Regions from separate parts of the Peribacillus sp. NPDC097198 genome, predicted to be linked through region 2. Evidence: riboswitches for the same ligand, from Rfam matches in the RefSeq annotation. Region 2 holds a riboswitch; each other region holds the start of a gene.
What was found. A riboswitch is a leader RNA that binds a small molecule or an ion and turns the genes downstream of it on or off. The one in region 2 is predicted to bind S-adenosylmethionine.
Positions count from the first base shown of each region.

Region 1: another riboswitch for S-adenosylmethionine. It lies ahead of ACIQXQ_RS17165 (Na+/H+ antiporter NhaC family protein); the one in region 2 lies ahead of mtnK (S-methyl-5-thioribose kinase).
Region 3: another riboswitch for S-adenosylmethionine. It lies ahead of ACIQXQ_RS04110 (methionine biosynthesis PLP-dependent protein); the one in region 2 lies ahead of mtnK (S-methyl-5-thioribose kinase).
Region 4: another riboswitch for S-adenosylmethionine. It lies ahead of ACIQXQ_RS05360 (Fur-regulated basic protein FbpA); the one in region 2 lies ahead of mtnK (S-methyl-5-thioribose kinase).

Region 1 is NZ_JBIWDO010000011.1:24,536-32,067, reverse strand. Features, by position in the region: gene ACIQXQ_RS17175 (ABC transporter ATP-binding protein) at 1-420, shown strand, start outside; gene ACIQXQ_RS17170 (ABC transporter substrate-binding protein) at 442-1,641, shown strand; SAM riboswitch class I at 1,798-1,902, shown strand; gene ACIQXQ_RS17165 (Na+/H+ antiporter NhaC family protein) at 2,102-3,394, shown strand; gene ACIQXQ_RS17160 (alanine/glycine:cation symporter family protein) at 3,703-5,151, shown strand; gene sigH (RNA polymerase sporulation sigma factor SigH) at 5,482-6,135, shown strand; gene ACIQXQ_RS17150 (hypothetical protein) at 6,208-6,711, shown strand; gene ACIQXQ_RS17145 (cytochrome ubiquinol oxidase subunit I) at 7,301-7,532, shown strand, end outside.
Region 2 is NZ_JBIWDO010000004.1:343,668-351,199, forward strand. Features, by position in the region: gene deoD (purine-nucleoside phosphorylase) at 1-577, shown strand, start outside; gene ACIQXQ_RS09475 (lmo1851 family serine protease) at 847-2,304, shown strand; gene mtnA (S-methyl-5-thioribose-1-phosphate isomerase) at 2,830-3,876, opposite strand; gene mtnK (S-methyl-5-thioribose kinase) at 3,889-5,094, opposite strand; SAM riboswitch class I at 5,166-5,318, opposite strand; gene ACIQXQ_RS09490 (carbon-nitrogen family hydrolase) at 5,392-6,174, opposite strand; gene ACIQXQ_RS09495 (pyridoxal phosphate-dependent aminotransferase) at 6,275-7,459, shown strand.
Region 3 is NZ_JBIWDO010000002.1:217,239-224,770, reverse strand. Features, by position in the region: gene fumC (class II fumarate hydratase) at 1-974, opposite strand, end outside; SAM riboswitch class I at 1,294-1,408, shown strand; gene ACIQXQ_RS04110 (methionine biosynthesis PLP-dependent protein) at 1,493-2,605, shown strand; gene metC (cystathionine beta-lyase) at 2,602-3,783, shown strand; gene ACIQXQ_RS04100 (GNAT family N-acetyltransferase) at 3,856-4,317, shown strand; gene ACIQXQ_RS04095 (ABC transporter ATP-binding protein) at 4,387-6,405, opposite strand; gene ACIQXQ_RS04090 (ABC transporter ATP-binding protein) at 6,402-7,532, opposite strand, start outside.
Region 4 is NZ_JBIWDO010000002.1:464,171-471,702, reverse strand. Features, by position in the region: gene ACIQXQ_RS05385 (DinB family protein) at 1-382, opposite strand, end outside; gene ACIQXQ_RS05380 (ABC transporter ATP-binding protein) at 567-2,384, shown strand; gene ACIQXQ_RS05375 (DUF459 domain-containing protein) at 2,460-3,158, opposite strand; gene ACIQXQ_RS05370 (GNAT family N-acetyltransferase) at 3,316-3,825, shown strand; gene ACIQXQ_RS05365 (aspartyl-phosphate phosphatase Spo0E family protein) at 3,878-4,054, opposite strand; gene ACIQXQ_RS05360 (Fur-regulated basic protein FbpA) at 4,281-4,544, opposite strand; SAM riboswitch class I at 4,643-4,746, opposite strand; TPP riboswitch at 5,051-5,156, shown strand; TPP riboswitch at 5,225-5,317, shown strand; gene tenA (thiaminase II) at 5,423-6,112, shown strand; gene thiW (energy coupling factor transporter S component ThiW) at 6,113-6,646, shown strand; gene thiD (bifunctional hydroxymethylpyrimidine kinase/phosphomethylpyrimidine kinase) at 6,615-7,421, shown strand; gene thiM (hydroxyethylthiazole kinase) at 7,418-7,532, shown strand, end outside.

The sequences.
Region 1 (7,532 bases), on a different contig from region 2:
TTGAAGATGGGAGCTTACGTACATCGAAAAAAAAAGATGGAAATCAAGTCCTCGTTGGAAAATGTCTATCATTTATTTCCTATTTTAAAAGAAAAACTCCATGATGAAGCCGGAAGCCTGAGTGGTGGACAACAACAGATGCTGGCCATTGGCAGGGCTTTGATGTCTAAACCGAAGCTTTTGATGCTAGATGAACCTTCTGTGGGCCTCGCTCCTTTGATTGTTGAACAGATGTTCCAAGTCATCGAAGAAATAAACCGGGAAGGAATAACCGTTCTACTAGCCGAACAGAATGCGAATGCTGCTCTTAGCATTGCAGATAAAGGATATGTTTTTGAAAATGGGGAAATTGTCGTTGAAGGGACCGCAAAAGAATTATTGTCTAACGATGAAGTACGGAAAGCCTATATCGGAGCATAAGAGTTTAAAAATGAATGGGGGATTTTTATGAAAAAGTTGAGTGTATTCTTTGTAATGCTATTACTCGTCCTAACGGCACTAGTGGGGTGTAACAAGGGAGACAGCCCTGCATCAAGTGGGGGAGGAAAGGCCGGTAAAGGGAAGAATGTTGTCAATATCGGTTTTAGCGGCCCTTTGAGTGGAGCAGCAGCCTTATATGGAAAACGAACGTTAAATGGTATGGAGATGGCTGTAAATGAAATAAACGATGCCGGTGGGTTCGAAGTGGAAGGGGAAAAATATACGCTCAATCTGGTTTCATTGGATGATAAGTACTTACCGAATGAAACGGGTTCAAATGCTAAACGTTTAATCCAGGAATACAAAACTCCGATTATTTTCACTCCTCATAGCGGGGGGATACAGGCCCTACAGGTTTTTAACGAAAAAGAGAAATTTATCATCGGTGCCTATTCGAGTGAACCAGCTATCACGGAAAGCGGAAATTCATTAACGGTAAGGATCCCGCCAAATTATGAAGGGTATATTGAACCGTTTTCTACGTATGCAATGGAAAACTTCGGCAAAAAAATCGCGGCATTGCCACCATCTTCCCAGTACGGGAAAGACTGGGCGGAAAACCTACTACCACATTGGGAAAAGCAGGGTGGTAAAGTCGTGTATAATGCCTCAATTGATTTCTCTAAAGAAACGGATTTCTTCACGACTGTTACAAATGCTTTAAAAGAAAAGCCTGATGTCCTTTTCATCGGTGGGGCGTCGGAGCCTACGGCCAAGGTTGCAAAACAAGCAAGAGAACTAGGTTTTAAAGGCGGTTTTATTATCATGGACCAGGCGAAACTGGATCAAATGAAGCCAATTGCCGGTTCATACGAAACATTGGAAGGTTCGATTGGTGTGCTTCCGCTTATCGACTCCAATGAAGAAGCAGCACCAGCATTCATTGATAAATATAAAAAAATTTATAAGGAAGATGCTAGTTCTGAAGTGGGGTTGAATTACATTGCTATGTATGCCTTTGTGGAGGCAATGAAAGCGGCAGGAACAGTCGAGGATGTGAAAGCCATCCGTGAACATATGCAGGATGGGCTGACAAATACGGCACCTGAACAGAAAATTTACAATATACCTTCGATTGACGAAAATGGTGGATTCGCAGCAAAAGTCGTTGTCGGAGCGGTAGAAGATGGCAAAGTGGTACCCATCAGTGTAGAAGAGTAAAGTGTCACTTGCTTTCACACTAGCTACCTTTACGCCCACGAAGACTAAAAACCAATGCATTCAACAAGTTTGTAAAAATCTTTAATACTTTACCTTGCGAAAACTCTTAAAATGCTGTACTCTTATATTTGCTTTAAAAAAATGAATATTTCTTACTTCTTATCAAGAGAGACTGAGGGACTGGCCCGAAGATGTCTCGGCAGCAGACTTATTTAGAGTGCTGTGCCAAATCCAGCAGGCGATTGACCTGAAAGATAAGAGGAGTGTTTATAGATTAAAAGACCTCTTCTTGTATTAAAACGGAAGAGGTCTTTTTGTACTCATAGGATAGGAATCTGTTCTTGATGGTGTGTTCCTATTTTTTAATCATGCTTATATTAAAATGAAGGGATGCCGGAAAATTTAGAGAGTCCAAAAAGAGTATCCAATACCATGCAAAAATAATAAAGAGGTGTACATCATGAGTTTAGACAATAAAGGGAATCCATGGGCTTTAACGCCGTTTATCGTTTTTTTGATATTATTTATAGGTTCAGGTGTGATTACAAAAGATTTTTACACATTTCCAGTGATTGTTGCCATTGCCATTGCATCTGCTGTGGCACTGGCAATGAATCGAAAGGAATCATTCAATCACAAAGTAGAAATCTTTTGTAAAGGTGCCGGGGATTCAAATATTATGTTGATGGTTGTCATATTCCTATTGGCTGGGGCTTTTTCGGAAGTGGCAAATGGGATGGGAGCCGTAGCATCTACGGTGAATCTTGCACTTTCGATCGTTCCGCAAAATCTATTAATGGTGGGGTTATTTATTATCGCCTGTTTTATCTCATTATCTATGGGGACAAGTATGGGAACGATAGTGGCTTTAGCACCAATTGGAGTAGGAATTAGTGAACAGACGGATATTTCAGTTGCCCTTTCTATGGCTGCGGTCATTGGTGGCTCAATGTTCGGTGATAATCTTTCTTTCATTTCGGATACGACTATAGCAGCTGTACGTACACAGGGAACGAAAATGAAAGACAAATTCAAAGTGAACTTTTTTATTGTTTTACCTGCTGCGGTAATTACATGTGTTATCCTTGGTTTTCTGACGATGGGTGAACAAGCTACAATTTCTGGAGAAGCCTACAGTTGGGTCAAAATTCTACCTTACCTTTGTGTTCTAGTGGCAGCATTGGCGGGAATCAACGTATTCTTGGTTCTCTCTATCGGCATTGTCTTTGCTGGAATAATCGGTTTAGCGGATGGCAGTTATCATGCAATGGAGGTTATTCAAAAAGTAGGAGATGGAATGGCTGGTATGTATGAAATCTCCTTCTTAGCGATCTTGATTGCAGGCATGGTTTCGGTTATCAAACATAACGGCGGAATAGATTACCTACTGAACCTCGTGACGAAAAAAAGCAAATCAAAAAAAAGTGCTGAGTTCAGCATCGCGGGATTGGTTGCTTTAACGAATCTTTCAACGGCAAATAATACCATATCCATCATCATTGCTGGTCCACTTGCAAAAAATATTGCCGAAAAGTATGAAATTGATCCCAGGAAATCTGCCAGCTTGCTAGATGTTTTCGCTTGTAGTATTCAAGGATTATTGCCATACGGGGCACAACTACTTTTAGCTGCCGGTGTTGCACACATCTCTCCTATCAGTATCCTACCCTATTCTTTCTATCCAGTCTTAATCGGGATTTCAGGAATCATAGCCATTTTAATAGGTTTTCCCCGGTTCTCGAAGAAGAAATAAAAATAGTATGGGTGGAAGAGTATCAATAAATCATGAATGTAAAATCATGAATGTAAATTCATGAATGTTGGCCCTGGAGCATTGTCGCCAGGGCTTTTTTAGGGTAAGTGACTTCGAATGGAAAGTGTGGATGAAATCTTTAATTCTTTTATGTTCCAAAAAACTAATATCCTTCTTCAATAATATTAAAATAGTATAATTAAATATAATATAAGGAGTCATCTTTATTCTTAAGTGTTTACTATTTTGCAAAAGCGGGAACTCTAAAGGTATTGTATTGAAATAATTAGAGGTGGGTTCGTTTAAAAATGGAGATAGTAGAAAAGTTTATTACTGAAACAAATGATTTATTATGGTCATCTATACTGATTATATTATTAATTGGAATGGGCATTTATTTTTCTTTTCGGACTAAATTCGTACAATTTAGAATGGTGAAAGAAATGATTAGGTTACTAGGGGAAGGTGCTACGGCAGATAAGAAAGGCGTATCATCGTTTCAGGCCTTTTGTATCAGCACGGCTTCCCGGGTAGGAACGGGGAATCTGGCAGGTGTGGCTATAGCCATCACAACTGGTGGTCCGGGAGCAGTTTTCTGGATGTGGTTAATCGCATTGATTGGATCTGCTTCTGCTTTCATTGAAAGCACACTTGCTCAAATTTACAAGGTCAAAGACGGAGAAGCATTCCGTGGTGGTCCAGCTTATTATATGGAAAAAGCATTAAATGCACGCTGGATGGGTATCACATTTGCAGTTTTGATTTCATTGACGTTTGGACTTGCTTTCAATTCAGTTCAGGCCAATACGATTACAAGTGCGTTCCAAGCATCTTTTGGAGTTGAGAAATGGGTCACTGCACTTATTTTAGCAATCATTACGGCTGTAATCATTTTTGGTGGGATTAAGGTAGTAGCTAAAGTGTCCGAAGTCATTGTGCCTTTCATGGCAGGTGCTTATGTAATAATAGCATTAGTTGTCATCATTATGAATATAACCGAGTTACCTAGTGTTCTGGCTTTAATCTTTGATAGTGCATTTGATGGATTGAGGGAAATTGCTAGTGGTGCACTGGGTGCAGCCATGATGAACGGAATCAAGCGGGGATTGTTCTCTAATGAAGCTGGAATGGGGAGTGCTCCAAATGCTGGCGCTACGGCAGATGTCACCCATCCGGTAAAACAAGGTCTTATCCAGTCACTTGGCGTTTTTGTAGATACGCTTATCATATGTAGTTCTACGGCCTTTATCATCTTGTTTTCCGGCCTGTATTCGTCGAAGGAAACAGATGGAATTGTTCTCACGCAAAATGCCCTTAGTGAGAATTTGGGATCTTGGGCTGGTATATTCTTAGCTATTATTGTGCTTTTATTTGCATTTAGTTCAATTGTTGGAAACTACTATTATGGAGAATCCAATATCAGTTTTATTAATGAAAAAAAAGTTTGGATAAATATTTATCGTGCAGCAGTCGTTGGAATGGTCATATTCGGGTCGATGGCCTCGCTCGAGTTTGTATGGAATCTAGCAGATTTGCTGATGGGATCAATGGCCATCATAAACCTGATAGCCATAGCCTTGCTAGGGAAAATAGCTTTCGCTGCCCTTGCTGATTATCAAAAGCAAAAGAAAGATGGTAAGAATCCCGTTTTCCATGTAAGTAACATTAAGGGATTGAAGAATGTTGAATGCTGGGGTGAACCAACCGATCACGTGGAAGAATCCAGTAAAAAGGTATTGAAAAAGAATCTAGATTGATGAATAAAAAGGCCTCGATATTTTTTCGAGGTCTTTTTTTATACCTTTTGATAGCCCAATATAACCCCGGATCTTAATCCGGGTTATGTTCTTTCTAAATATTCTATTACACTGTGAATAAATACCTTTATAAAATGAAACAATTCATAAATCAATATTCCTATTTACTAGTTGGTAATATATAATATTGTTGGAAAATGTCGGTATTTAAGGGTATCTTTAATGATGTAGCTGAGATACTATAATATTATAAGGTTCTACCAATATTTTGAAGCTAAAACGCAACCTTGTAGTTATTTGGTGCTCAACTAAGTGAGTGGAGGAATAAAAATGAGTATGATCCTCGATAAGGAAAAAGTAGAAAACCCTACACAAATGGAAGATGCAATATTGATAGGCAAATTTCAAGATGGTGACGATGAGGCCCTGAATCAATTAATTACGAAGTATAAAGGTCTTGTCAAAACTAAAGCAATGAAGTATTTTCTAACGGGTGGAGATAAGGAAGATGTTTTTCAAGAAGGCATGATTGGACTGTATAAGGCTATCCGGGATTATCGAGATTGCAAAAATTCGGCTTCCTTTAAGTCATTTGCTGAACTTTGCATTACTAGACAAATTATCACTGCCGTCAAAGCGGCCACTAGACAAAAGCATTCCCCATTGAATACCTATGTTTCACTGTTTAGACCTATTTACCAAGGGGAATCGGAGCAAGCTCTTATTGATGTCGTTCCTGAGCAAAAGCAGATGGATCCGGTTGCCATTTTAATAGGATTAGAAGAATTCAGTGAAATTGAACTGAAATTAACGGAACTCCTTAGTGATCTGGAAAGTACAGTCGTGGACTTGTATATGGGCGGGCAGACCTACTTGGAAATTTCACTAGAATTGAATGTTCAAGTAAAGACAATAGATAATGCACTCCAACGTGTAAAAAAGAAGTTGGATAAGTATCTGGAATCACGGTTGATGGTTGAATAGTATAGATTTTCTTTATCATCATGATTACCGTCATTTAATTCATGGAGAATAATACTTGAAAGTGGAGTGTGTATGCGCAAGGTTAAGTCAGTAAAAATAGATGGCGAAAGTGTTTTTATGTTTAATAGTGCTATATATATATTCGAGACAGCTTCAAGGTATACATTGGAATTGGATATAATAGTGAGTGAAATAGTATTAAAAAAATTCGGCAATAATGAAAATTTAATTATTGAAATAGAATTGGAAGATGGTAAAGAAATCAGTGCGATTATGCATCTGCGCGGTTTAGTGGGGGAAGGATTGCCCCAGCTTAACCTATTTTGTGAGATATATGATCTAGAAGGCTATGAAGATTTTCAGATAGTACATGAGAATGAAACATCCTTCCCGAATGTTGAAGAGGGCATTACTCTGAAAGAAATAAGAAAAGTGGAAATGCCAAATGAAAGAATAAACCTTAAACTACTATTACCGATAGATCAGACGGAATGGTTAGCGAAGCAAGGAAAAAATCTAAATGAGATATTGAAAGAAGCTATATATGACTACTGGAATAAAGAAAAGAAACGATAAGAACGAAAACAGGTTAAATGACCATTGAGATAATTGAAAATTAAGATAGTATAAAATCCTATCGTTAAATACTTGTATGGTTTTCTTTTTTTATGGGTGAAATGTATGCAGTTTTAAGCCAAAAACTCATCTTGTATGGTAGGTCCTTGAAACGGCATATCATTTTAATTAACTACTTATCTACTTAAAATGATAAAATTCGACAAAGAAGAGTACATGAATGATCGATATCTTCCATACTTCCTTAATGATAGTGAGGAAAGAGGAAGCCTATTTTGTTCTATTTATACAATGAAATTTTCAATATTGTTCAAATGCTTACACCGTTCACTTTGAACGGTGTTTTTTTGTTTTTTTAATGGGGAACAGCGTCAGCCTATGGTATATCATCCAGCAACAAACCTGCTATTTTTCGAGGTCGTTCACCTATTTTATATCCTACAATTGACCTCGATAGAATAAATAATATTTAACTAAGGAAAAAACTGTTAGTAACAAAAGATAAAGAGGTTTCATGGAACTTTTTTAAATATTTTCCTTTTGTATGGAGAAGCTAAAGAGAATAAATTAGGTTAGAAAGGAAATAAGTATGGATCACTTACAAATGGCAAGGGCGATGTTCGGGACTAATATGGGCGTACATATTATATTTGCCACTCTAGGTGTGGGATTACCTATGATGATGCTGGCAGCGGAATTGATGTATCAAAAGACGAAAGATCTACAATATGTGGTCATGGCTAAACGCTGGACCAAAACACTAGGTATTCTGTTGGGAGTGGGAATCCCGACAGGTACAATTGCCGGTGTGCAGCTTTCTC
Region 2 (7,532 bases):
TAATATGTTTGGGTATACAGGAACTTATAAAGGAAAACGTATTTCCGTTCAAGGTACAGGAATGGGTGTCCCTTCGATTTCGATTTATGTAAATGAATTGATGAATAGCTATAATGTCCAAAAACTTATCCGGGTTGGGACAGCTGGTGCCATTCAAAAAGATGTGAAGGTCAGAGATGTAATCCTGGCTATGAGTGCCTCTACAGATTCACAAATGAACCGCATGACATTCGGTGGCGTTGATTTTGCTCCTACTGCTGATTTTGATTTATTGAAAAAAGCTTATGATGCAGGGGTGGACAAAGGGTTGCAATTGAAAGTCGGAAACGTATTTACCGCAGATCAATTCTATAATGATAATAGTGAATTGGAAAAGTGGGCCAAGTACCAAATCCTTGCTATAGAAATGGAATCGGCTGCATTATATACACTTGCTGCTAAGTTTGGTCGTAAAGCATTATCCGTTTTAACGATTTCCGACCATCTTTTAACAGGTGAGGAAACAACCTCCGAAGAGCGCCAAACAACATTCAATGAGATGATTGAGGTTTCTTTAGAGGCAGCGATTCAAGACTGACTATAAACGTTATCATTTACGGGTAGCCAGGAATAGAAGAAACTAAGATATTTAGTTTCTTCTATTCCACGGAGTCCGTATTTTTGCACGTAAATAGAATGTGGATAAAGAATTGGTCTCTATAAGAAAGCTGGATTGGAGCAAGATGGTAGGCACTTACATATCATTCAAAAAATTTGATAACTAAAGTTTTCCGATTTGCTAGAAAGCTGATAAAATAGGATGTATTAGTTAATATTGTCATGAAGAATGAAAGTGGTGAGGCTTCAGTGGAAGAAGAAAATCAACAACAGCCCAAAGATGAAGGCAAAATTGTGAAAATAAAAAAGTTTACGTTTATTATGGGGATTTTCTTACTCATATTTTTGACAGCAGGGATAACTACAATCGCGTTGACCTTTGGCGATGAAAAAGTAGAGTCACTTGCACCGAGTAATCATCCTGAATTTGAAAAGTTATATTCTACATATGATACGATCAAAGATAATTATTATGAAGAAATCGATGAGAACACGCTCGTGGATGGAGCTATAAATGGAATGATAGAATCGTTGGATGATCCTTATTCCTCTTATATGGATAAGAAAGAAGCCTCCAGTTTCCATGAGAGCATCTCTTCTTCCTTTGAAGGAATAGGTGCTGAAATCCAAGAGAAGGATGGACAGATCATGGTGGTTTCCCCTATTAAAGGATCACCAGCTGAAAAAGCCGGAGTCCGGCCTAATGATATTATACTAAGTGTCAATGGCAAAAGCCTTGATGGCTTAAGTTCTTCGGAAGCTGTCTTGAAAATCAGGGGGAAAAAGGGAACAAAAGTGGAACTTGCCATTTCAAGGGCGGGTGAAAAGGAACCGATTACTTTGTCCATTAAGCGTGATACCATTCCGATTGAAACGGTTTATTCAGAGATGCTTGATGATGGGATTGCCAAAGTGCAGGTTACAAGTTTTTCTGAGCATACGGTGGAAGAGCTGAATACGGCACTTGAAGACATGGATAAAGAAAAGATGAAAGGCCTAATATTGGACTTACGTGGAAATCCGGGTGGATTGCTTGACCAAGCGATCGCGATGGCAAACTTATTTATCCCGAATGGGGAAGTCATCCTTCAGGTCGAGGATCGAAAAGGAAAAAGAGAAGTCTATAAATCCCAGAATAATGGTGAGTTGAAGCTACCAGTGGTCGTATTAATTGATGATGGAAGTGCAAGTGCATCTGAAATCGTTGCCGCCGCTGTTAGTGAATCTGCGGGTATTCAGCTTGTAGGGGTAAAATCATTCGGGAAAGGGACCGTGCAAAAAGCCGCAGACTTTGATGATGGTTCCAACTTTAAGTATACAGCACAAAAATGGCTGACTCCGAAAGGCAATTGGATCCATAAAAAAGGGATTGAACCGGATATAAAAGTCAAGCTTCCCGAGTATGCCAATCTTCCATATATCTCTCCTGATAAAGGATTGAAAGTATCGGATTCCTCGAGTGAAGTAGAAGCAGCGGAGAAAATGCTGAAAGAAGCCGGGTATAATCCAGGAAAAGTGGATAAGTATTTCGATGAAGAAACAAAGGTAGCGGTCAAGGAATTCCAAAAGGATCATAAGATCAAAGAAACAGGTGTCATTAAAGACGATACAACCGTTAAATTGATGGAAGTCATTAGGGATAAAATCCTTAAAAATGATACTCAAGTGAAAAAAGCGGTGGAAGTATTGAAAAAGAAAATCAAATAATCTTTTATAAAAACAAGCGGCCTATCAGCAAGCATTTATTGCTGATGGGCCGTTTTTCGTATGCTTGACTTAGGTGTGTGTGTAATCCATAAGGTGACCATGGAAGAAGTACCAATGGGTGGGGAATGGAAGGGTATCCATGATGAAGTAGAATTTGAAGAAAACGAGCGGTAAACCCTGCTTGAGGAACATGAACTTTCATACAAGGCTAAGAATGATTACTACCGAAAAGCGGCAGAAAAATCAAAGAAGGCTAGATGCCACTCTGACTAAATTCTGCGATTATATCTATCAAAAAGAACCTCGTCAGAATAAATATAACAGGAGCAACTGAATGGGTTTCCAAGGTTAATCGTGAAAAGAATGAAGGGGCTGTCTAATAAGTCCTTATTCCAGTGAATTTCGCAAAAACAAAGAGGCAGAAATGTTGTTAAATCAACGTTTCTGCCTTTTACTATTTATTCAATTTCGGTGTGTAATTACACCTTTTGGGACAGCCCCTTGATTAATCCTTTATAAATAATTTCATTTTACAAAAAGCGGGATATTACTCCTGTAATCAGGTGAAATGATGCCATTTTCGGTAATGATGCTTGTAATAAGAGAATGGGGCGTAACGTCAAAAGCAGGATTGAATGTCTTCACATTTTCTGGTGCTATCCTGACTCCTTGTATAGAAGTGATTTCATCCCCATTCCTTTCTTCGATTGGGATGGAGATACCCGACTCGAGAGATAAATCGAATGTACTTGATGGTGCTGCTACATAGAAAGGAATATCGTAATGCTTAGCTAATATCGCCAAACCCAATGTACCAATTTTATTGGCTGTATCACCGTTTGCCGCAATACGGTCTGCTCCGACTATAATGGCTTCGATTTTTTTATGATGAATGGTGTGGGCTGCCATATTATCCGAGATTAATGTAACGTCCACTCCAGCTTGCATAAGTTCCCATGCGGTGAGTCGTGCCCCTTGCAAGACAGGTCTCGTTTCACAGGCATAGACCTTTATAGGAAAGGTTCTTTCCTGGGCCAGGTGGAAAGGTGCGAGGGCTGTTCCGTACCGTGCAGTGGCTATCCCCCCAGCATTACAATGGGTTAAAATAGAATCACCCTCGTTGAATAAAGACAATCCGTATTCACCAATTTTTCGGCACATCTCCACATCCTCTGAAAATAGCTTTTTTGCTTCAGCAACAAGAGCGCTTTTGGCTGAAGCGATGCTATTGGCTGCTTGTAGAGTATTCTCCATTCTTTTCAGTGCCCAAAAAAGGTTGACCGCTGTTGGTCTTGAAGAAGCGAGTGTAGTAACATGTTTCGTGACATTGTGTTTAAATTGCCATAAATCCGTGGTATTTTCCTGGATTGCACCAAGAGCAACGCCAAATGCTGCAGTTAGCCCGATAGCGGGGGCACCACGGACCTTCAAGGTCAAGATGCTGTCATATACATCTTTAACCGTAAAAAGTTCAATGAATTCTATTTTTGATGGCAAGGCCTGTTGATTCAATAAGGTAATATGGGTATCATTCCATTGGACGGAATAGGGTAGTGGCGTTGTAGTTGTCATATGTATATCTCCTTATAGGGCTGAATAGGAAGGCAATGTATATTGCTTTACGGCTTCTATCACTGCTGGAATATTCAGTTCTTTCCGATTTTTGATTATATGGGCCCCGATTTTCAAGGTAGCCGTTTTAGCTGTAATTCTAGTTTCTTTATTCTCAATGCCATTTAAATCAGCAACATGAGATAGGCCAATGGTTCTTCGAATTAGTTCACATCCTGCAAAGCCATATGCATCACCTTTAAACTTGTTGAGTACATATGGAAGATAACCTTCGATCTTACTGTAAGGACTTTTATTTTCAGAATTCCACAGGTTCGTATATGTTTCTTCAAATGTATTCCAAAATTCCTGAAGATGAGTAAAGATTTCTTCCTTCCCAGTGGCCTCGCGTGTTACTGCCTGGAATAGGAGATTCGCCATGTATTGTCCAAGGTCAAATCCAACAGGACCATAAAAAGCGAATTCAGGGTCAATTACCTTTGTTTCTGTATCACTTGCAAATATACTTCCCGTATGTAAATCGCCATGAAGAAGGGCCTCCTGCTCGGATTCGAAGCTTTGTTTTAACTTAGCCACTTCCAGTATTAAATCAGCATCTTTCCATATAGACTTGGCAGCCTCCAGCAACTCAAGCTCAAACTCGCCTGGATGTTCCTCCAAAAAAGGATCCGTGAAAATGAAAACCTCAGTAATCTTGCAGAGTTCTGGATTCGTGAAGTTCCGGGCAACCTCTTTTTTCGCTGCCGGTTCCAAATGAAAATCAGACGTATAAAAAGCGGTCTTTGCAACAAATTCACCAATGTGTTTGGATAATAGAGGGAAATGATCTCCTTCAATTAATCCGGTCCGGGCGATTTTCAAGTGTGATAAATCTTCCATGACGGTGATTGCAAGCTGTTCATCAGAATAATAGACTTGTGGGACAAGTTCGGGACAATAGCTTCTGAATTGAATTAATGCATTCGCTTCGATAGCCGATCTTTTTAAAGTCAATGGCCAGCTTTCACCAAGAACCTTTGCGTAAGGAACTGCTTGTTTGATGATAACTCCTTTATTTGTTACGGGATTTGTAACGTGAAAAACATAATTTAAATTTCCGTCACCGATTTCATTACATAGTAATGAGTCATCTGAATGCAGTAACCCAAGTTTCTTCGTTAGGTCAATTGCCGTTTCGTTTGTCAATAGCTTGAAATTTGATGGTTGAGTCATTGTTATCCCTCCAAGTACATTAAAAAATATGAAAAAGCCCCTTTCCCATAGAAAGAGGCAGAAGCTTCACTTCGAACCTCTTATCTCCCAGAAAGAATTCTTTCTGGTGGATTTGGCACCGTGCTCTGTGGATATAATCCGGCGGAATTCCCGCCCCATTTCACAATGGTATTACAGTCGGTTGCTGGGCTTCATAGGGCCTTTATCCCTCAGCCTGCTCTTGATAAGAGTATTGTATTTATTTTCAGAAAATTAATCTCGAATGAATGATATCAATATTTCAAATAGTTTGTCAATGGTAAATTAATAAAACTCCGGCCGCCGATCTTCGAAAACGGGTATTTTATTTCTTGCTTCTCCTACTTTTTCTAAGTCAAGGGTGCCGAGTAGAAGTTCTTTTTCTTCACCAGCCTCACAAATGATTTCTCCCCACGGGTCGATGATGATGGAATGTCCGGCAAAATGATTATTTCGGTCAGAACCGGAACGATTCACAGCCACAACGAAGGCTTGGTTTTCTATTGCCCGGCTGATTAACAGTGCCCTCCAATGATGGAGCCTAGGCTTTGGCCACTCGGCGGTCACGAAGATAACCTCCGCACCTCGTACCGTATGGGCCCGTTGCCATTCCGGAAAACGGATATCATAGCAAATGAATCCGGCGCAAATCTTTTCATCGAGGGAGAATAAGCCGTCTTTTTTGCCAGGTTGTAAGTAATGGTGTTCATCCATCAATTGAAACAGATGGAGTTTATCATATTCTTTAACCAGTTTGCCTTCTTTATCGATGATGAGCATTGTGTTATAGATGCCTTCCTTAGTTTTCTTTGCAATCGAGCCACCGATTATGTTAATTCGGTGTTTTTTTGCAAGGGCTTTTAGAAAGGTAATGGTTTGTTCTGCTTCTTCGTCTGCAATTTCATGTAATCTCGTTAAGTCATAGCCGGTTGTCCATAGTTCCGGCAGCATGACGATGTCCGGTTTAGACTGTACAGCTTTTTCAATCCATTGTTCTGCCACCTGGAAATTTATATCTGGCTGTCCAAAGGCAATGTCCATTTGTAAACAGGCGATTTTCCATTTCATCATTTAAAACCTCCATATGTAAAAAAGTACTTTACAAGATTAAGATAAACATATATCATTTGTGACTATAATTTCAAGAAATTTCAGAGAAGGTGCAAAGATGGTGCAATTCGAAAAATCCAGACTTCTTCAAGAGCTTCCAAAGCAGTTTTTTGCTTCTTTAGTCGAAAAAGTTAATAACATAACATCAGAAGGCAAGGATGTCATTAATCTTGGGCAGGGAAATCCAGACCAACCGACTCCTGAACATATCGTGAAGAGCCTGCAGACAGCAGCAGGAAATTCCATGAATCATAAATATTCTCCTTTTAGGGGGCTTCCCTATTTAAAAGAAGCTGCGGCCCTCTTTTATGAACGTGAATATGGCGTCAAGCTAGATCCTAAAACGGAAGTGGCGATTCTTTTCGGTGGAAAGGCTGGTCTAGTCGAATTACCGCAATGCTTGTTGAATCCAGGCGATACAATTTTAGTGCCTGATCCGGGCTATCCAGATTACCTGTCAGGTGTAGCGTTAGCCCAAGCTAAAACGGAAATTATGCCCTTGACCGAAGAAAATGATTTTCTTCCCGATTATAAGGAAATAGATAAAGAGGTTTTTGACAAAGCGAAGATGATGTTCTTGAATTATCCCAATAATCCCACAGGAGCATCGGCGTCAGCAGAATTCTTCGAAGAAACGGTTTCCATGGCAAAAGAACACTCGATATGTGTGGTCCATGATTTCGCATATGGTGCAATTGGGTTCGATGGGAAAAAACCGGTAAGCTTCCTTCAAGCAGAAGGATCAAAAGAAGTGGGGATAGAAATTTACACCCTTTCTAAAACATATAACATGGCGGGGTGGAGGGTTGGCTTTGCGGTTGGCAACCAGAGTGTCATCGAATCGCTTGAATTATTGCAGGATCATCTTTACGTCAGCCTTTTTCCCGCAATACAAGAAGCCACGGCATGCGCCTTACTGGATTCACAAGAGTGTGTGAAGGAACTCGTGAACATGTACGAAGGACGACGAAATGTATTTATCGAAGGGTTACGATCCATTGGATGGGATGTCCAGGCTCCAGATGCTTCCTTCTTTGCTTGGCTAAAGGTCCCTGAAGGATATACTTCAGCGAGCTTTGCAGATCATTTACTGGCACATGCCCATGTAGCAGTTGCACCAGGAAATGGTTTCGGTGAATTTGGTGAAGGATACGTCAGGGTGGGACTTCTCACTTCAGAAGACAGACTCCAAGAAGCGGTAGAAAGAATTCGTACATTGAATATATTCAAAGAAAATCAGTGAGATATTGAATAGTTTGAACATTATACCTATTGACAAAGTATGAATTGCGTGAAAGAATATAAAAAAGAATTCT
Region 3 (7,532 bases), on a different contig from region 2:
GGATTCACTTTACCTGGCATGATGGAGCTGCCTGGCTCATTTTCAGGAATGGCGATTTCACCGATTCCGCTTCTTGGGCCACTTGCCAGCCATCTAACATCATTGGCAATCTTCATTAAATCAGCAGCCAACGCTTTAAGAGCACCGTGTGCATAAACAATTTCGTTATGGCTTGTTAAAGCATGGAACTTATTATCCGATGTGACAAATGAATGTCCTGTATCCGCTGCGATTTGTTTAGCAGAAAGTGCCGGGAATTCTTTTTTCGTATTGATTCCAGTCCCTACAGCCGTACCGCCCAATGCAAGGTTCAATAATTTTTGGCTACTTTCTTCGATCATCGCCAAATCTTTACCAAGCATTGCTTTCCAACCGGAGATTTCTTGGCCAAGAGTTAGTGGTGTCGCATCTTGAAGATGGGTCCGTCCAATTTTCACGACATCCCAGAATTCTTTTTCTTTGGCTTCGAATGTGTCACGAAGCACTTTAATGGCCGGTACCAATTTTTCGGCAACTTCCATATAAGCTGCGATATGCATGGCTGTCGGGAATGTATCGTTAGAGCTTTGCGCTTTGTTAACATCATCATTCGGGTGAAGCATCTCAGTTTCGCCTTTTTCCTCTAACCATTTATTCCCTTTGTTTGCGACAACTTCATTCACGTTCATATTACTTTGTGTGCCGCTACCAGTTTGCCAGACGACAAGTGGGAAATGTTCGTCAAGCGTCCCTTCAAGGATTTCACCACAAATTTTAACGATGGCATCCTTCTTCACTTCTGAAAGATCGCCAAGTTCAAAATTCACTTTTGCTGCCGCTTGTTTTACGTAAGCAAATGCATGAACTAATTCAATCGGCATTTTTTCATAACCGATTTTGAAGTTATTACGGCTTCTTTCCGTTTGAGCACCCCAGTACTTATCAGCAGGAACTTTTACTTCCCCCATTGTATCTCGTTCGATTCTATATTCCATGTGTTCTCCTCCTATATTCGCACTATCCACTGAGAAACAATATGTATATGTAATGAATAATGACGTTTTATATGATCCCCTATATATTGTACAAACTTTATTATTGTAAAGCAAAAAAAACGGAACACAAATGACCTTTTCCTTCAGAAAAGTCCGTTTAATCTGAATCCGGTTCTATTACTCTGTTGAATTCGTAATTTTATAATGATAAATCTGATACATGTTCCATAATAGCTAGTCCCAAATAACCGTCTATTAGGAATGTCCTTGACAGAATCCTATATTTATAGTAAATTCAAAAGAAATTGAATAATCAAAACTCTTATCGAGAGAGGTAGAGGGAATGGCCCTATGACACCTCAGCAACCTTCATTTGTTTCAAACCAATGAAAAGGTGCTAATTCCACAAGTTTGTGTAACTTGGAAGATAAGAAGAATGACTCTATCCTACTTATTCAAGTCTTCTTCTTAAAGAAGACTTTTTTTATTTTATTTAACTAAAAGGAGCAGTGAAAATTATGTACAAAACAGAAACCTATCTTGCTCAGCTTGGAAACCGCAGTGAAACGGCGACAGGAACGGTCAATCCGCCCGTTTACTTCTCGACGGCTTTCCGTCACGAAGGAATTGGTCAATCAACAGGATTCGACTATACACGAACAGGAAACCCTACACGCCAGCTATTGGAGCAATCTATCGCCAAACTAGAACATGGCGATCAAGGATATGCATGCAGTTCGGGAATGGCTGCCATTGCCACCATCCTTTCCTTATTCAAATCAGGGGATGCATGGATCAGTAGCGAAGATTTATATGGCGGTACATATCGTTTATTAGAGCATGGCTTTAAAAAATGGGGGCTACAATGCGAATATGTCAATACATGTTGCCTGGAGGAAATTGAAAAAGCAATCACCCCTCAAACAAAGGCCATCTTTATTGAAACTCCCACAAATCCTCTTATGCAGCAAACGGACATTCCAGCCGTCGCCGCTCTTGCCAAACAATACAATTTACTATTGATTGTTGACAATACTTTTTACACGCCGATCATCCAACAGCCCCTCTTACTTGGTGCTGACATCGTGATTCACAGTGCAACGAAATATCTAGGTGGCCATAATGACGTGTTGGCCGGCTTGATTGTGGCAAAAGGCGCCGAGTTATGTGAGTCCCTTGCTTTCCACCATAATGGTATGGGAGCGGTCTTGAGCCCATTTGATTCGTGGCTGTTGATGCGCGGGATGAAAACCTTGGCACTGAGAATGGAGCGTCATGAAAAGAACGCCAAGGTTATCGTTGATTATTTGACGGAACATGAAAGTGTAACGGATGTTCTCTATCCTGGTCGTGGCGGCATGATTTCATTCCGGGTCAATGATGAAGCGGTGGTCAACCCATTTCTACAGTCCCTTTCATTGATTTCATTTGCCGAAAGCCTTGGTGGCGTCGAAAGCTTCATCACGTATCCGGCGACACAGACACATGCCGATATGCCTCTTGAAGTTAGAACGGCAAATGGAGTTTGCAATCGACTCCTTCGATTCTCTGTCGGCATCGAGGACAGCGGAGATTTAATCGAAGACCTGCAGCAGGCATTTGCTCAAGTAAAAAAGGAGGCAATACGATGACAAACCAAGAATTCAGTTTTGAAACCAAATTACTACACAACCAACATAAATTCGATCCAACAACAGGTGGGGTGAGTGTTCCGATCCAGCATGCTTCCACCTTCCATCAAACCGACATTGATCAATTTGGCAAATACGATTACAGCCGGAGCGGGAATCCGACGCGAGAAGCACTGGAAGATATCATTGCGGAACTGGAAGAAGGCACGCGCGGATTCGCTTTTTCATCCGGGATGGCTGCCATTTCAACGGCTTTCCTCCTGCTTTCTGCCGGTGACCATATCGTCATCTCTGAAGATGTATACGGAGGCACATTCCGAATGGTAACAACCGTGCTGACCCGTTTTAACATCGAACATACCTTCGTGGATATGACGGATCTTGAGAGTGTAAAAGCGGCCATCCAGCCAAATACGCGAGCAATCTATATTGAAACGCCTTCCAATCCCTTGCTTAAAGTAACCGATATTAAAGCGGTATGTGATATCGCCAAAAGCATTGGCGCATTAAGCTTTGTAGACAATACATTCCTGACACCTGCCCTGCAAAGACCGTTAAACCTCGGGGCCGATATTGTCCTGCACAGTGCAACGAAATTTTTGTCTGGACATAGTGATGTCGTAGCAGGCCTTGCCGTCGTAAAAGACCCGGACCTTGCCGATAGACTTGGTTCCCTCCAAAACTCTTTTGGAGCGGTGCTCGGTGTTCAGGATGCCTGGCTTGTGATGAGAGGTCTGAAAACCCTATCCGTCCGGATGGAGCACTCTCAAAAAGGTGCTGAGAGAATTGCGGAATATTTAAAACAGCAACCGTTAGTGAAAAACGTGTATTACCCTGGTCTTTCCGACCACCCACAACACGGCATCCAGGAAAATCAAGCCAGGGGAGCGGGAGCTGTTCTATCATTCGAATTGGAAAGCGAAGAAATTTTCCGCTCGTTCGTAAACCATGTCGAGTTACCCGTATTTGCTGTAAGCCTCGGGGCCGTCGAATCGATTCTATCTTACCCGGCTAAAATGTCCCATGCGGCCATGCCTGCAGAAGAAAGGGAAAAACGCGGCATCACGAACAGCTTGCTTCGCTTGTCCGTCGGTTTGGAAAATCCTGATGATTTGATCAGGGACTTTGATTTAGCCCTTAAGAAAAGTGCAGAAAAACAGGCCGTTTCTACTAAATAATCGGATGAGAAGGATAAAAGGAACAAGTAATGTTAGGATTTTAATTCAGGATATTTCAAAGGAGAAAAGGATTTGAAAATCGATCGAACAGACGATTATGAATTAGTTGCTAGATTGAATAAATACGTGCACGATTTACATGCGAATTTATATCCTGATTATTTTAAGCCATATAACTTCCAAGAAGTTAAAGCTTTTTTCCAAGGAATCATCCATCGAGACGAATTCACTTTCCTGAAGTTGGAGGATGAAGGAAAACCTTTGGGATATGCTTGGATTGAGTTAAGAAACCTTCCCGAAAATGCCTTTAAAAAAGCGTATAAATCTGTATATGTTCATCAAATAAGTATAGTGGATAGTCAAAGAAGAAAAGGATATGCTACTACGTTGATGGATAGAATTACTGATTTTGCAAAAGAAAACGGCATTAACAGGATTGAACTGGATTATTGGTTCGATAACGAAATTGCAAGGAACTTTTATAAGAAGAATGAGTTTGTAAAATACCGAGAATTTGTTTACAAGGAAATGTAATCTATATGAGCAAATGAGAAAGAAGAGGAGCAAATGCCCCTCTTCTTTCTCATCCTACATATTATGAATCTATCCAGCCATCCCCTTATTAGGTCCAGCCTGCAGTTCATACATTTGATAGTATTTCCCCTTTTGTTCCATCAACCCTTCGTGTGTCCCCTGTTCCACTATCCGCCCTTTATCCAATACGAGAATCTGGTCGGCATTCTTGATCGTGGATAATCGATGCGCGATGATGAAAGTCGTTCTTCCTTTTTTCAACACTTCCATGCCTTCTTGGATGATGGCCTCTGTTTCCGTATCGATGCTCGCCGTTGCTTCGTCCAAGATCAAAATCGCCGGATCGAAGGCCAGGGCGCGAGCAAAGGAAATCAGCTGTCGTTGTCCCGAGGACAATGTCCCACCTTTTTCAATCACCGGTTCATCAAGCCCTAATGGCAAATGCCGCAACACTTTATCTCCACCAACATCCTTTAACGCTTTTTCTATGGTGGCCCTTGTGATCCTTTCCTGGCCTAGACTGATATTGGAAGCAATCGTTCCCGTGAATAAGTAAGGATCCTGAAGGACGATTCCCATATGTTCCCTTAAGGTTTGATGGGGAATATCCAAAATATCCTTTCCATCAATCTTAATGGATCCCTCATTGCTGTCATAAAAACGGAACAGTAAATTCATGATGGAACTTTTCCCTGAACCAGTATGGCCCACCAATGCGACCGTTTCTCCCTGACTAGCTGAAAAGGATATGTCCTTTAAGACATATTCATTTTCCTTATAGCCAAACGATACATGTTCGAATGCCACATTGCCTTTATATCTGGGAATGTTTCGATCGCTGACTTGAATGCCCGGCTCATCCAACAGACTGAAAGCCCTCTCCCCCGCAACCAATGCCTGTTCCAGGTTCGCGAACTGATTGACGATTCCATGTAACGGATGAAGCAGTCGGCTGATCAAGTCGACGATGGCATACATCATCCCGAGTGAAACGGCTGAGGTCGCTGTAAGAGACATCCCGCCAAAATACCATACAAATGCGATGAGTGCGATAACCTTGATGACTCCAATCAAGTTTCCCCCCGTCAAGGAATTCAAATGAAGCATCTTGTTTTGATAAAAGTAATGATCTCGGTTCAAGGTTTCAAATGACTGTTTCGTTTCCTTTTCACGTCCGAATGCTTGAATGATATTCATTCCTGAAATCGATTCATTGATCATCCCATTGATATCACTGACTCGTTCCCGAATGATATGATTATATTTCGAGGCGAATTTACGATATACCTTCGTCCAGATAATAATGATGGGAACAAGTAGGAGACCCATGAGACCCGCACGTGCATCCAAAATGTATAAGGCAATAAGTACACCGATGATGTTGATCGTACTCGAAAAGAAATTGGCCAGGACGGTTACATATAATTCGCGGATGGCCTCTGTATCATTTGTAACCCTGGCAACGACCTTACCAGCAGGCATATTGTCAAAATAGCGGATTGGCAAACGGGAAATGTGGGTGAAAATATCATTTCTCATCCGCTGGATAATCCGGTTGGCGGCTTTCTGTAAATAAAAGCTCTGTCCGTATTGAAAGACGGAGGAAATGAGGACTAGACCGAAATAAAAAGCGACCAGTCCCAATATCCTTGGAATTTCCGGTTGATAAAACCCCATCAATTCCTGGGTTGATAAGGGTTCAAATGCCGTCCTCGTTTCTTTTCCGCCTTTTTCAATGACTAATGTATTTCCATCTAAACTGCGGCGCCCATCCACCGGGACCGCTTTATCGACGAAGACGAATTGGCTACCGACCTGTAGCACCCGGACCTCTTTCCCTTTCTCTTCCCCTTTTGAAAAATAGGCATCCCTTTTGTACCAGTGATTTTCGTATTCCACGGCATCTTGCCCTTTTTCCGTTTCATGCCAAGATGATTCGATTCCCATTATATGAGAGTCGATGATTTTTTTAGCGACGAATGGACCGCTTAAATCGGCGGCAACGGAAAGGGCCAGCATGATCAGTGCTCCGATGATTATCTTTTTGTAAAGGGAAGCATATTGAACGAGTTTTTTTACAACCTTCATGCCCCGACCTCCGTTCCTTCATTAACTTGTTGCCGTTCATATTGCTCCTTATACCAGCCTTCTTTCTTGAGTAAACTTGCATGTGTTCCCTCTTCGATAATCGTCCCATTGTCGAGGACGATGATATGGTCCGCATGTTGAACGGCCGATAAGCGGTGGGTCGTGATGATTGTCGTTTTCCCCGCCCGTTCATTTTGGATATTTTTGATGATCGTCGTTTCCGTTTTAGCATCCACGGCTGAAAGGGAATCATCCAGGATCAGAATTTCCGGATTTTTAATCAAGGCTCTTGCTATCGATATCCGCTGTTTCTGTCCTCCTGATAGAGCGACCCCCTTTTCACCGACGAGCGTTTCAAGCCGGTTAGGTAGCATCGTTACATCCTTCTCGAAATCTGCAAGCCGGATCGCTTCTGCAAGCTCTTCTTCCGAGGCATCCAGCTTTCCGAAGAGGATATTATCTTTCACGGACCTTGAAAATAAAAAGTGATCCTGTGGGACATACCCGATTTTGCCGCGGACATCCCCGAGTTCAAGCCGTTCAATCGGCATTCCCGCAAATACGACTTCCCCGCTTCCCAGTGGGTATTCCCTCAGCAATTGCTTCACGAACGTCGTTTTCCCGCTTCCTGTTTTACCGACAATCCCTAAAGTGCGGCCTTGTTCCAGTTGAACCGATATATCAGACAGATTCACCACTTTTGAAGAAGGGTAGGTAAAACTCACTTGGTGAAACGCGATATCATCCCCGTTCAAAGATTGCCCGGGCTTCAATGGATTTTTCACATCGGCTTCATAGGAAAGGGTATCTTGAACACGGTCTAAAGATGCATTCCCCCTTTGCATGACATTGATCAATTCGCCTACGGCAATCATTGGCCAAATCAACATGCCTAGGTATACGTTGAATGATACAAGGCCTCCAAGCGTGATGGCTTGTTGAAAAACAAGGTACGCTCCGTATCCAAGGCCGATTAAGTAACTAATGCCGATGATGATGGTGATCGTCGGATCGAAAAGGGCATCGATCTTTGCCACTGCCAGGTTTTTGCGATAAACATTCTCCGTCATCTCATCGAATCTCTTTTCATCTTCCCTTTCCTGGACGTATGCACGTATGACACGCAC
Region 4 (7,532 bases), on a different contig from region 2:
GGTGTGGGAATGACTTCTCTTCCAAGTCATTCTCCTTCGCTTGGGAGATTACCTTTTCCAATGCCTTACGTGAAGAGGCGAGCTTAGCTTTTACTTCAGCTAATGTTTGGAACTTCTCTGACGGAATGACAAATGGAGGCGCGTCCACTTTTACGTCACGATTTAATGTATACTGGATCGGTTTATCATCTACTCGATTGCTCTCGCCACTTGCCAGTGTATCGGCAATTCCTTTTGTTACCGCCCTCTCCATTAGAAATAGATGCTCCAATACCTGAATGATGCTCCAACGTCCATCTTGGGGATGTGCATTTACCTGTTCATCCGATAACCCGTTCACTGCCTGGAGAAGTTCTTCCCTGATTTTTGTGTTTTCTTCCACTCTACCAGCTCCTTATTCACTTTTTTATAATTATTCCACCGAAGGGATAAGTTGTAAAATATAAGGTTCTTTATTAAAGAAAAACCGCTCAAAAGTTGTCTATTTTTTTAAAACCTCTATGATAATCATAAAGGTTTTTTTGCTTTTAAAGACAACTTTCAATTTACCATAGGAGTGATTAAATATGAGCGGGGGACATATCCCTTTCAGCCACAAGGGCCGTAGCACCCTGACAGCTGCACCATCAAAAGGAAGCATTCGGTCAATGTTGAAACAAATATTCAATCGTATCCCATCCAGATGGAAATTTTCAAGTATGATCATATGCATAATGATTTTCATTTCCATGCTTGAGTTTTCCATCCCACAACTTACGCAATATACGATTGATGATGTCATACCTGGGAAAGAATATGACTCATTGATTTGGGTAGGCATAGGTATCCTCTTTGCGGCCATATTGTTAGCTTTGCTTAATTATGTGAACGGCTATATCGTATCTAAAGTGGGGCAAAAAGCGATCATGAATTTACGAAATGAAATGTATGACCATATTCAAAAATTGGATATGAAATTTTTTGATAAAAATAGAACGGGTGACTTAATGTCCCGGCTCACGAATGATGTGAACCTGCTTCAACAACTCATCTCATCAAGCATGCTACAAGTTATTACAGATACGGTCACCTTCTTTGCCATCGCAATCTATATGCTGTTCATCAATTGGAAACTGACCGTGGTCCTTCTCATTACCTTTCCGTTCATGTTCTATCTGACACGTGTATTTGGTAAACGAATCCGCCTCTCATTCAGAAGCGTGCAAAGTTCGGCCGGCGATGTCAGCAATCAGCTGCAGGATTCCCTTTCCGGCATACGGCTCATCCAATCCTTCACTAATGAAGAATTTGAATCAAAACGATTCGCGGACCGAAATCATGAGAATACGGTAGCAAACATCAAATCAGTTCGACTGAGGTCCATGTTTGGCCCGCTCATAGATTTAATGAATAATTTAGGTCTGATTGCCGTGATTGTATTTGGTGCCTGGCAAGTGATGCAGGGAGAATTTACGATTGGATTAATCGTGGCATTCCTGGCTTATCTCAGGCTTCTGCAAAGTCCAATCCGTAATTTCAGCCGTGTAATCAGTATCGTGCAACAATCGGCTGCAGCTTTTGAACGGATCACCGAAATAATGGAGACACAACCTGGAATCCAGGACAAAAAGACAGCAATTAATGTTCCCAAAATCACGAAACAAATCGAATTTCAAGGAATTGATTTCGCTTATGTCGAGGGGGTACCAGTACTCCGAAATCTTAACCTGATGATAAAAGCAGGACAGGTAACCGCTCTTGTCGGCTCATCCGGGGCAGGGAAATCAACGATTACCAGCCTTTTAATTCGTTTCTATGACCCCCAACAAGGGACAATAAAAATGGATGGCCATGATATTCGTGATCTCACCCTCAAATCTTTACGGAGCCAAATGGGGGTTGTTTCGCAAGACATCATTTTGTTTACCGGGACCATCCGCGATAATATAACCTATGGTAAACTCGACGCAACGGACGAGGAAATTATCGAAGTGGCTAAGGCGGCATATGCTCATGATTTCATCAAGACGTTCCCAAAAGGATATGACTCACAAATCGGAGAACGTGGGGTCAAACTTTCTGGTGGCCAAAAGCAACGGATTGCCATCGCCAGGGCCCTTTTGAAGAATCCCCAAATCATCATTCTCGATGAGGCGACGGCATCGCTCGATACGGAATCCGAACATCTGATTCAGGAAGCGTTATCCAACCTATTAGAGAACCGGACTTCAATCGTCATTGCCCATCGGTTATCAACCGTTCAAAAGGCAGATCAAATTGTCGTTCTTGAAAAAGGGGTAATTCAAGAAAATGGAACGCACGAACAACTGCTACTAAATAATGGTCGCTATCGGCAGCTCCATGACTTACAGTTTCCACAGGCGGAGGCACCATCAGAAACATAACCAACCAGAAATCCGCCCCCGATAAATAAACCTAAAAGGGCATGGAAATCAAGTTTCCATGCCCTTTTATCGTTCTTATTTAAAATCATATTTATCTAAGATTCGATTGGTTATAAGCTGATAGCCTTCTTCATTTGGATGAATTTCATCACTGAAGTATGCTTTTTTATCTTTGTTTTCGAATAAATCGTTTGTAGGGATATACTTTAGTCTACTATCCTTGTCCACCATCTTTTGAATCGAATGATTATAATCACTAATATGGTTTTCTAATTTCAAGTCGTCTTTATTGGGGTTATATAACCCTATCACCAAGATATCAGCTTTATTATTTTTCTTTAGAAGCTCAGAAAGAATTTTATCTAAATGTTGTACATACTCTTTCTTTTCATCATTTATCTTTTGATCATTGATTTTTTTTAAGTTTCCACCATTACTGTTAATTAAATCATTGATTCCGATATAGACGATAAATGTGTCAGCCTTATCCAATTTTGTGTTAATCTCAAGATCTTCGAGCTGTTTAATGACACCGTCCGTTTCCTGACCTCTAATACCATAATTCCAGAATTGGACTTTTTCTGAATCGGAATCATTCGTTTTATGTTTCAAGTCATCAATATATCCTTCCCCTTCTTTATCGCCCTTTCCATAAGTCAAAGAATCTCCAAATGCCATGACTCTTTGATCGTTTTTCGCATCTACTGCCTGAAACGCATAGGCAACTAAACAAATAACAAGTACAATAAAAAATAAGCCAACGATTTTCTTCATTTGTTTTGCTTCTCCTTTTGTATTCACTAGGAAGTATTTTATTTTTAAATACCCAAAAAGAGGACAAGCCTAACATTTGAATAACTTAATAAAAATTAAATTGCATGATGCACCTGTACTGGTGATTGGAATGCCATAATAAATGGATTGGAGCTTAATGATGAAGGAGTTTACAGAATTCAGGGAAGCAGTATTTGAGGATTTGCCTAAAATTATCGAAATTTACAATTCTACAGTACCTTCGAGGATGGTCACTGCGGATACAGAACCAGTTACAGTAGAATCACGGCTCAAATGGTTTGAGGAACATCATATTCTCAAACGGCCATTATATATGATCATACATGATGGAAAAACAGCTGGATGGATGAGTTTTCAATCTTTTTATGGTAGACCCGCATATGATTTTACCGCTGAAATTAGCATCTATATAGATGAGGAGTTCCGTGGGAAAGGAATTGGACAACTTTCAATCCAAAAGGCTATAGAGGCGAGTCCGAAGATAGGGATTAAGACACTTCTTGGATTTATTTTCGCACACAATGTACCAAGTATTAAGCTTTTTTCAAAATTCGGTTTTGAAAAATGGGCGCATTTACCGAAAATAGCAGAACTCGATGGAGTGGAACGCGATTTGGTCATTCTTGGTAAACGTGTCACTACATGACTTCCATTGCAAAAGGCGATTGCCTGGATTTGAATGGTCTGGGATGTACTGATTATTCGCGACAAACTCCCAGGAATTTTATATGTGTGACCGCATTCAATAAAGAATCCAACTCTTGACTTGCTTGAATGGTCATCCTGCTTGTCAAACCATAATTTTTTGCTAACATAATCATTTCTTTTCGTTTTTCTTCAATTTTTTCAACTGTTGTTATATGAGGAGGCTTCAATATAATCACTTCCTATTTTTCAATTATTTTACATTTTTATCATAACCAAAGCACTAGGCGAAATCAATCATTTTACATGTTTTAAATATGTTATTTCACTAGTGAAATGTGACAAAATACCCATTATATTTTTATATTTTGTACTTTTTATGTCAGTTCAAAGAGAAAAAGCATTCGCTTTTACACAGCAAATGCTTTTTCTCTTTGATTGTTCACTATAGGTTAACTAAGTCATGCACTCTGGAGGTGACTCATTACCTGATCTATCTATAACGATCTTATATTCATCTTCAAGAGCTTTTAATGGAGCATCATAGAGATGCTTTTCATCAGAGGTTTTGTATACACCATTTGATAATAGTTCTTCTATCAACAATGCTCTCCTCTGTTCTTTTTTCTCGAAAAACTCTGCCATATGAATGGCCCCTTTCCTTTTATTCATATTTTCCACATATAATGCCCCTAATCTTATAGGCTTTGCTAAAGCCAAAATATATATACCTGTTGTATGGGATTCTTAAACCCTATTTGACAAAAATAAAAACCCCTTCTAATCCAAGAAGAGGTCGACAGAGGTCCGTTCGTCTCTTCTTATCTTCCAAGCGATTGCTTGTTGGAAGAAGCACAGTTCCCCGATGGGTCTGTTGCCGAGGTTTCATAGGGCCAAGTCCCTCCACCTCTCTGGATAAGAATACAGAATATAAATGATTTTGACATGATTTTATCCCACTTGCAAGGATAAGTCAATTACATTCAAATAATTTTTAATTTTTATATTATTTTTCCGTGTGCCCTTTTAGCACAAGGTAAGACCATATCCCTATTTTGCTAATAACTATATTTCCCTCCAATTGACCGTGGGTTAGGTATGCTCCATTTACCATTGGGGATTTTATCCTACTACCCCTTTCACGCCACAAAATACTCATAAAATTCTATTGGATTCAAAGGTTGCATTTTCCTTTTTATCTGATATGATGACAATAATCACATACGAAATACCACTAGGGGAGTCTTCTATAAGACTGAGATGGAATGATGTTCCGGACCCTTTGAACCTGATCCGGGTGATGCCGGCGGAGGAAAGTGGATGATATCGTCGTCGTATATTTGACTTCATCCATCTGCCCCGTTCCGTTTTCAGGAACGGGGTTTTCGTTTAATTGAATAATAAACTGCTAGGGGAGCCATTAATAGGCTGAGAATCAAACCCTTTGTACCTGATCTGGTCATACCAGCGGAGGAAAGCAGGTTGAAAAAGGGATTCGTACATTCCTAGAACAGCCGCTTTCTATATGAAAGCGGCTGTTCTTCATTTTTGGACACTCCCCTCCTTTGTATGTGAATGAATTATAAGGGGGAAAAATCATGACGAAAACCCAAATGAAAACTTTCAGTGCTAGACTCCACGAACGTTCAAAAGAAATTTGGAAAAAGAATCATACTCATCCTTTCGTTCAAGCAATTGGAAACGGGACACTATCAGAAAAGAAATTCGCCTATTACTTAAAGCAGGACTATATCTATCTTATGGATTATGCCAAGCTTTTTGCCTTAGGGACCATCAAGGCCACTAACCTTGAGATCATGACCAAATTTGCGAGTATTTTAAATGAGACTCTACAGGTAGAAATGGATTTGCATAGGAGCTACTGCAAGGAGTTCGGAATTAGTTCTGAGGAATTGGAAAATACCGAACCCACTCCGATTACCCTTGCCTATACAGGTTATATGCTCAATGCTGCCCATCATGGAACTTTAGCCGACCTTATTGCCTGCTTACTTCCTTGTGCCTGGGATTACTATGAAATTGGCTCGATATTAAAAGAACAAAATGGTACAGCACTAGAAACAAATCGTTATATCGCTTGGATTCAATCGTATGCATCCCCCGAATTCGCAGATGCGCACAAATGGTTGGCCAAGCTGTTAGACGAACTGACGGAAGATATGCCTGAAAGGGAATTGAAAAGATTAGAGAAACACTTTTTAATGACCTCCCGATATGAATATTTATTTTGGGACATGGTTCACAACGAACAGGTTTGGCCGCTTTGAATGCTAGGTACTGGTAACTTGTTACGGAAAATGACGTTGACTAGCTTGTTCACGGCCATCACTACACTGACTAGCTCATTCGTTTACATCCCTGTTGGTTTTGCGAAGGTGTTTCCTATTCAACATGTAACCAACGTCATGACAGCCGTTATGTTGGGGCCGGGTTTTGCTGTGACACAGGCCTTTTTAGTATCCCTTCTCAGGAACATGACAGGTACAGGTTCCATTTTTGCATTTCCGGGCAGCATGGTTGGTGCCCTGCTGGCGGCCTTCCTCTACCAAAAAACAAGAAGGATGGGACACGCCTGCTTGGGAGAAATAGTGGGGACAGGCATTCTCGGATCCATCGCCTGTTATCCGATCGCGCTTTTATTATTGGGAAAAAAAGCGGCACTTTTTGGTTTTCTGCCAGCTTTTCTTCTTAGTTCTTTAACGGGCGCAATTATAGGCTTTCTTTTATTGAAAGTTCTCTTAAAAAATCATTATATGAAGGGGTTTTTTTATGAAAAGGGCACTAACGATCGCCGGATCTGACTCTGGGGGCGGAGCCGGCATCCAAGCTGATTTAAAAACATTTTCGGCCCATCGGGTTTATGGCATGTCTGTTATCACCGCCGTTACGGCGCAGAATACCTTGGAAGTTCGATCTGTACAGCCCATCGATCTCGCTGTGATTACCGACCAAATTGCGGCCGTTTTTGAAGACATTCGTGTCGACGTAGTAAAAATAGGGATGCTTGGATCAAAGGAGACGGTCGAAACCGTCGCCCATTCACTAAAATTATTTAAACCGGCTATCGTCGTCCTTGATCCTGTCATGATTTCCAAAAGTGGACACCATCTGTTAGATGAGAGGGCCGTTTCGTCGTTAAAAATCGATTTACTTCCACTTGCTACACTTGTCACACCGAATATACCGGAAGCAGAGGTCCTTACCGGATTCCCGATTCGGACGAAGCAGGACTTTTATAAGGCATGTACCGCTATTCTGGAACTGGGTCCGAAGGCTGTTTTACTGAAAGGAGGACATGCAGTAGGAAATCCAAATGACCTCTTTTATGATGGCAAGGAGTTCTCTTGGATCAAGGGTGAACGCATTCATACGAAAAATACGCATGGAACTGGCTGTACCCTTTCCTCTGCCATTGCATCTAATCTTGCTAATGGACTTCCTTTAGCGACGTCCATTGAACAAGCGAAAATCTATATTTCAGAAGCGATACGAAATAGCTTAGAACTCGGTAAGGGACACGGACCCGTTCACCATTTCCATCAATTTTATAAAAAGGAACGGAGTGATTTCACATGAATACATCCGTTGCAGACTTATTTGGCAGAGTGAGAAAGAAACAACCACTCGTCCACCAAATCACCAACTTTGTTACTGCAAATGATTGTGCCAATGCTACCCTGGCAATTG